2 regions of the Calidifontimicrobium sp. SYSU G02091 genome follow, and region 2 is predicted to be linked to the other one. Evidence: predicted binding sites of a transcription regulator. Region 2 holds the regulator's gene; the other holds the start of a gene.
The links. Region 2 encodes NrdR, which represses ribonucleotide reductase genes. Its sites were predicted from a motif close to CACNANATNTNGTG; they were not measured.

Region 1 (3,659 bases), on a different contig from region 2:
GCGAACGCACGTTGCAGGCGTCCTTGAACGTGATCCACGGATGCCCGGTCTCGAACAGCATCGTCAGCATCTTGCGCCACAGGTCCAAGGCCCGCATGCGCTTGTACAGCTTGATCTCGCCGCGGTCGACCTTGGCCTCGTAGTCGAGGTAGGCGCGCTCGAAGTCCTGCCCGAATTTGTCGTGCAGGTCGGGGCAGGTCGAGGGCGAGAACAGCGTCCAGTGGCCGCCCTCGATGACGCGCTTCATGAACAGGTCCGGGATCCAGTTGGCGGTGTTCATGTCGTGCGTGCGCCGGCGGTCGTCGCCGGTGTTCTTTCGCAGCTCGAGGAACTCCTCGATGTCGAGGTGCCAGGTCTCGAGGTACGCGCACACGGCGCCCTTGCGCTTGCCGCCCTGGTTGACGGCGACCGCGGTGTCGTTGACGACCTTCAGGAACGGCACCACGCCCTGGCTCTTGCCGTTGGTGCCCTTGATGTAGCTGCCCAGCGCGCGCACGCGCGTCCAGTCGTTGCCCAGGCCGCCGGCGAACTTGGACAGCAGCGCGTTCTCCTTCAGCGCCTCGTAGATGCCCTCGAGGTCGTCCGAGACGGTGGTCAGGTAGCAGCTCGACAGCTGGCTGCGCCGCGTGCCGCTGTTGAACAGCGTCGGCGTCGAGCTCATGAAGTCGAACGTCGACAGCACGTCGTAGAACTCGATCGCGCGCGCCTCGCGGTCGATCTCGTTGAGCGCCAGGCCCATCGCGACACGCATGAAGAAGGCCTGCGGCAGCTCGATGCGCCGCTCGTCGATGTGCAGGAAGTAGCGGTCGTACAGCGTCTGCAGGCCGAGGTAGTCGAACTGCAGGTCGCGCTCGGGCTTGAGCGCGGCACCCAGCCGCGCGAGGTCGAACTGCAGCAGCCGCTCGTCGAGCAGCTCGGCGGCCACGCCCTTCTTGATGAACTGCGGGAAGTACTCGGGGTAGCGCTCGCCCATCTGCGCCTGCGTCGTCTCCTCGCCGAGGATCTCCTGGCGGATCGTGTGCAGCAACAGGCGCGCCGTGGCGCGGGTGTAGGCGGGCTCGCGCTCGATCAGCGTGCGCGCGGCGAGGATCGCGGCCTTGTGCACCTCGGCCATCGGCACGCCGTCGTACAGGTTGCGCCGTGTCTCGGCGAGGATCGGCTCGGCCTTCACCTCGTCACCGAGCCCCTCGCAGGCCGAGGCGATCAGCGCCTGCAGCTTTGCCTCGTCGAGCGGCACGCGCTGGCCGCGCTCGTCGGTGACGTGCAGCGCCGGTGCCGCCGGCGCCGCGGCCTGCGCCTGCTTCGCGCGCTCCTGCGCACGGCGCTCGCGGTACAGCACGTAGGCGCGCGCGACCTCGTGGTGGCCGCCGCGCATCAGGCCGAGCTCGACCTGGTCCTGCACGTCCTCGATGTGGAACGTGCCGCCGCCCGGGCGCGAGCGCAGCAGCGCGCGCACCACCGTCTCGGTCAGCTCGTCGACCGTCTCGCGCACGCTCGCCGACGCCGCGCCCTGCGTGCCGTGCACCGCGAGGAAGGCCTTCATCAGCGCCACCGCGATCTTGTTCGGCTCGAACGCGACCACCGCGCCGTTGCGGCGGATGATCTGGTAGCCCTGGTAGGCGCTCACCGGGGCAGCGGTGGCGGCAGCGGGGCGGGCGGGGTACGCGGCGGCAGGGCTGTGGGTGACGGTTTGCATGGGACTCCTCGGGTTGGGGCACGCCGGTGACGGCACCGGCGTGCCGCCACGGCGCACGGCCGGAGGACGCCCTTCCCAGGACGTCCTGCAGCGGCCGCAGGTGAACAAACTTGTGGACAACCCGTGCAGTGGCCTGGGACAGCACACACTACATCTGGGGTCATTGAACGTATTAGAACACTACCGGTAGTGTACTGCGCGTGCGGGCTTGCCCCGATGGCGTCGCGCCAGAGACGCGGCGCAGCCCCAGTCAGGCCGCGAGTCTCGGCGGCTCGCGATGCGCGAAGGCGCGGTGCCGCGCGAGTGCATCGCGCAGCGCCGCCCAGTCGAAGCCGGGGCCGGGGTCGGCCTTGCGCCCCGGCGCGACGTGCTCGTGGCCGGCGACGTCGGCGATCGGGTAGCGGCGCGCGAGCGCGGCCAGCAGCGTCACGAGCGAGCGGTACTGTGCGCGTGTGAACGTGTCGCCCTCGAGCCCCTCGAGCTCGACGCCGATCGACCAGTCGTTGCACTGCTCGCGCCCGCGCCAGCACGACACGCCGGCGTGCCAAGCGCGGTCGTCGCACGAGACGAACTGCAGGCGCCGGCCGTCGCGGCGGATCAGGAAGTGCGCCGACACCTGCAGCCCGCGGATGCGCTGGTAGTACGGGTGTGCGTCCCAGTCGAGCCGGTTCGTGAACAGGCGCTCGATCGCGTCGCCGCCGTAGTGTCCGGGCGGCAGGCTGATCGAGTGGACCACCACCAGCGTCACCGCCTCGCCGGGCGGGCGCGGACCGAAGTTCGGCGACGGCACGTGGCGCGCGCCGCCCCACCAGCCGCGCGACCAGCCAAGCTCAGCCGTCGCCACGCTCGCCGCCGGGCTCGGGCACGTCGACGCCGAGCCGCGCCATGCGGTAGCGCATCTGGCGCAGCGTGAGGCCGAGGCTCGCGCCGGCGGCCGTGCGGTTGTAGCGGTGGCGCGCCAGCGCACGCTCGAGGATGTCGCGCTCGACCGCGTCGAGGTGCGCGACGAGGTCGCGCGGCAGCGGCGCATCGGCCGCGCCGGGCGGCAGCGCGGCATCGGCCTCGGGCACGGCGGGCGGCTCGTCGGCCACCTCGGCCAGCGCGATGTCGGGCAGCCCGAGGTCGGCGACGTCGATCACGTCGCCGCCGGCGAGCGCGACCGCGCGGTGCAGCAGGTTCTCGAGCTCGCGCACGTTACCCGGGAACGGATAGCGCGCCAGCCGCTGCAGCGCTGCCGGCGACAGCACGAGCGGCGCACCGACGCCGGCGTCGGCGGCCAGCCGCGCGAGCACGGCCTCGCAGATCGCCGGCAGGTCGTCGAGCCGTTCGCGCAGCGGCGGCACGCGGATCTGGATCACGTTGAGGCGGTAGAACAGGTCCTGCCGGAAGCGGCCGGCCTGCACCTCGGCGGCGAGGTCCTTGTGCGTCGCGCTGACCAGGCGCACGTCGACCGGCGTCTCGGCGGTGGCGCCCACCGGCCGCACCGAGCGCTCCTGAATCGCGCGCAGCAGCTTGCTCTGCATCGCCAGCGGCAGGTCGCCGATCTCGTCGAGGAACAGCGTGCCGCCCTGCGCGGCCTGGAAGAAGCCCTCGCGGTCCTCGGTCGCGCCGGTGAACGCGCCCTTGCGGTAGCCGAAGAACTCGGCCTCGAGCAGCGCCTCGGGGATCGCCCCGCAGTTGACGGCGATGAAGGGCCGCCCGGCGCGCGGGCTGACGTCGTGGATCGCGCGCGCGACGAGTTCCTTGCCGGTGCCCGACTCGCCCTGCACGAGCACCGGCGCCATGCTGCGCGCGACCTTCTCGATCAGCGAGCGCACCTGCTGCATCGCCGTCGAGCGACCGACGAGCCGGCGCAGCCCCGCGGCCGGCGCGGTCGGCGCCCCGCCGGCGGCACGCGCGGCCGGCGTCGCCACCGCCGCCGGCGGTGCCGCACCGAGCCCGAGCGCCGACGCGACGACGGTGC
Region 2 (3,659 bases):
ACCACCGGGAAGCGCGGGCCGCCGTGCCACCGCCTGCGGTGCCGCGGCGGCGTGTGCCGTTCGCCTGGGCAGCCCTCGCCCCGCGCCGCCACGGCGGCTGTGCGCGGTGCGCGAAGGCCCTTCACTCCGACGCCTTGCGTGACTGTCCACGAGAAGGGAACTGCCATGTTCGACCGCACCCACCACACCCTCGCCACCATCGATCCCGAGATCTGGGCCGCCATCGAGGCCGAGAACCGCCGCCAGGAAGAGCACATCGAGCTGATTGCCAGCGAGAACTACACCAGCCCGGCCGTGATGGCCGCGCAGGGCTCGCAGCTGACCAACAAGTACGCCGAGGGCTACCCCGGCAAGCGCTACTACGGCGGCTGCGAGAACGTCGACGTCGTCGAGACGCTGGCCATCGAGCGCTGCAAGCAGCTGTTCGGCGCGAATTTCGCCAACGTACAGCCCAACTCGGGCAGCCAGGCCAACCAGGCCGTGTTCTTCGGCCTGCTGCAGCCCGGCGACACGATCATGGGCATGAGCCTGGCCGAGGGCGGGCACCTGACGCACGGCATGCCGCTGAACATGAGCGGCAAGTGGTTCAAGGTCGTCAGCTACGGGCTCGATGCGAACGAGGCGATCGACTACGACGCGATGGAGCGCCTGGCGCACGAGCACAAGCCGAAGCTCATCATCGCCGGCGCGAGCGCGTACAGCCTGCGCATCGACTTCGAGCGCTTCGCGCGCGTGGCCAAGGCCGTCGGCGCGTACTTCATGGTCGACATGGCGCACTACGCGGGGCTGATCGCCGCCGGCGTCTATCCGAACCCGGTGCCGCACGCCGACGTCGTCACCAGCACGACGCACAAGAGCCTGCGCGGCCCGCGCGGCGGCATCATCGTGATGAACGACGAGGCCATCGCGAAGAAGGTCAACAGCGCGATCTTCCCCGGCATCCAGGGCGGGCCGCTGATGCACGTGATCGCCGGCAAGGCGGTCGCGTTCAAGGAGGCGCTGTCGCCCGAGTTCAAGGCCTACCAGCAGCAGGTCGTGGCCAACGCCAGGGTGATGGCCGACACGCTGATCGAGCGCGGGCTGCGCATCGTCAGCGGCCGCACCGAGAGCCACGTGATGCTCGTGGACCTGCGCCCGAAGGGCCTGACCGGCAAGGAGGCCGAGGCCATCCTCGGTGCCGCACACATCACCTGCAACAAGAACGGCATCCCGAACGACCCGCAAAAGCCGATGGTCACCAGCGGCATCCGCCTGGGCACCCCGGCGATGACGACGCGCGGCTTCAAGGAGGAGCAGGCGCGCCTGACGGCGCACCTGATCGCCGACGTGCTCGACCGCCCGCACGACGAGGCCAACATCGCCGCGGTGCGCGCGAAGGTCGCGGCACTGACGCGCGATTTCCCGGTGTACCGGTAATCCGACCCGGGGCCCCATGCGCTGCCCCTTCTGCGGCCACGAGGAGACGCAGGTCGTCGAGACGCGCGACACCGACGAGGGTGGCGTCACGCGCCGGCGCCGGCGCTGCCTGAAGTGCGACAAGCGCTTCACGACCTACGAGCGGCCCGAGCTCGCGCTGCCCACCGTCGTCAAGAAAGACGGCTCGCGCGTCGACTTCGACCCGGCCAAGCTGCGTGCGTCGATGCAGCTCGCGCTGCGCAAGCGCCCGGTGAGCACCGAGCAGATCGACGCCGCGCTCGAGCGCATCCAGGACCGACTGCTCGCCAGCGGCGCGCGCGAGGTGCCCTCCAGCCGCCTGGGCGAACTCGTGATGCGCGAGCTCAAGCGCATCGACAAGGTGGCCTACGTGCGCTTCGCCAGCGTCTATCGCAGCTTCGAGGACGTCGACGAGTTCCGCCAGCTGATCCGCGACATCTGACGCGGTCCCGGCGCCCGCTGCCGCGCGCGCCCACCGGCAGGCCAACGGCACGGCGCGTGCGCTGGCGCTGCGCCGCACTGCGGCGTGCCGTCCCCCCGTTCTGACGCCCTCCTCGTTCCCCCCGCGCCTCCCACCGGCGCGGGACGCGCCGGGCGCGGCCGGTTCCTACAGTGACGCCATCGTCCACGCGTCACCCGCCGCCCGCCATGCACACCGCACCGCACCCCACCGCCCGCCGCCAGCGCGGCATCACGCTGGTCGAATCGACGACCGTGCTCGCCGTCGCCGCCGTCGTCGTCGGCATCGCGGTGCCGTCGTTCGACCAGATGCGCCAGCGCCAGCACCTCGAAGGCATCGCGCTGCAGTTCGAGACCGACGTGCACCACGCGCGCAGCGTCGCGGTCGCACGCCAGCAGACGGTGCGCATCAGTTTCGCCAGCGACGCCGCGGCGAGCTGCTACGTGCTGCACACCGGCGCGGCCAGCGCCTGCCACTGCGGCGCCAACGGCGCACCGGTGTGCGGCGCGGGCGCCGAGCCGCTGCGCACGGTGCGGCTCGACGCGGCGCGCGAGGCGCGGCTGACCGCCAACGTCGCGTCGATGGTCTTCGACCCGGTGCGCGGCACCGTGACGCCCACCGGCACCGTCACCGTGGCCACCGCCAACGGCCGCGCGCTGAAGCACACCGTCAACATCATGGGCCGCGTGCGCTCGTGCTCGCCCGACGGCGCCGTGCCGGGCTACCGCGCCTGCTGAACATCGCCACGCGCCGCCAAGCGCCTGCCGACGAGCGGTCGACCGCAGGGGACGAACGGCAGCCGCGTCCCGCTGCCCCGCCGGCGGCTTCCTGCTAAGGTGTGACCGATGTCACGGCAAGTATCCGGGTCGTTGGGAAGAAGGCACCGGCAGGCAGGCTTCACGCTGGTCGAGCTGCTGATCGCCGTCGTCGTGGTCGGCATCCTGGCCGCGGTGGCGCTGCCGTCGTTCGTCGACTCGGTGCGCAAGAGCCGCCGCACCGACGCCTTCGCCGCGCTGTCCGCGGTGCAGCAGGCGCAGGAGCGCTGGCGCAGCAACCGCGCCGCGTACGCGTCGTCGCTCACCGCGGCGGCCACCGACGACCCGCCCGGCCTCGGCCTGCCGGGCACCAGCGCCAAGGGCTACTACACGCTGGCGATCTCCGATGCGACGGCCACCGGCTACACCGTCACCGCGACGGCCAACGAAGGCACGACGCAAGCCGGTGACGGCAGCTGTCAGCGCCTGCGCGTGCGCGTGGCCGGCGGCAACATCTTCTACGGGTCGGCGGGTGCCAGCGGCGACTTCGACGAGTCGGCGGGCAACCGCTGCTGGGCGCGGTGATGAAGTCGCCGCGCGGGTTCACGCTGGTCGAACTGATGGTCGTCCTGGCCGTGCTCGGTGTCATCGTGGTGCTGGCGGCGCCGTCGCTGCGCGATTTCATCCTCACCCAGCGCCTGAAGAGCATCAACGCCCAGCTGGTCACCGACCTGCAGTTCGCCCGCAGCGAGGCCATCGCGCGGCGAACCTGGGTGCGCGTGGCGTTCCGCTCGAACAGCAGCGTGACCTGCTACACGCTGTACACCACCGTCAACAACGTCAACAGCGTGCGCTGCAACTGCCTGCTGGGTGCCGGCGCCGCCTGCGGGACCAACGCCACCGAGATCAAGACCGTGCAGGTGCCGGCCAAGCTCTCGGTGCGCGTGACGCCCGCGCAGTCGGACACCGCATTCGCGTTCGACCACATCACCAACTCGATCGCGCGCATC

Region 1: a site for NrdR is predicted at 1,843-1,856, ahead of MOJ79_RS11495 (ribonucleoside-diphosphate reductase subunit alpha). Genes of this name have one in related genera too.

Annotation. Positions count from the first base shown of each region.
Region 1 covers NZ_JALBGB010000017.1:5,821-9,479, forward strand. Annotated here, with positions in the region: gene MOJ79_RS11495 (ribonucleoside-diphosphate reductase subunit alpha) at 1-1,696, opposite strand, end outside; gene ampD (1,6-anhydro-N-acetylmuramyl-L-alanine amidase AmpD) at 1,947-2,540, opposite strand; gene MOJ79_RS11505 (sigma-54-dependent transcriptional regulator) at 2,527-3,659, opposite strand, start outside.
Region 2 covers NZ_JALBGB010000009.1:66,801-70,459, reverse strand. Annotated here, with positions in the region: gene glyA (serine hydroxymethyltransferase) at 166-1,416, shown strand; gene nrdR (transcriptional regulator NrdR) at 1,433-1,876, shown strand; gene MOJ79_RS08040 (pilus assembly FimT family protein) at 2,083-2,631, shown strand; gene MOJ79_RS08035 (type IV pilin protein) at 2,764-3,234, shown strand; gene MOJ79_RS08030 (GspH/FimT family pseudopilin) at 3,234-3,659, shown strand, end outside.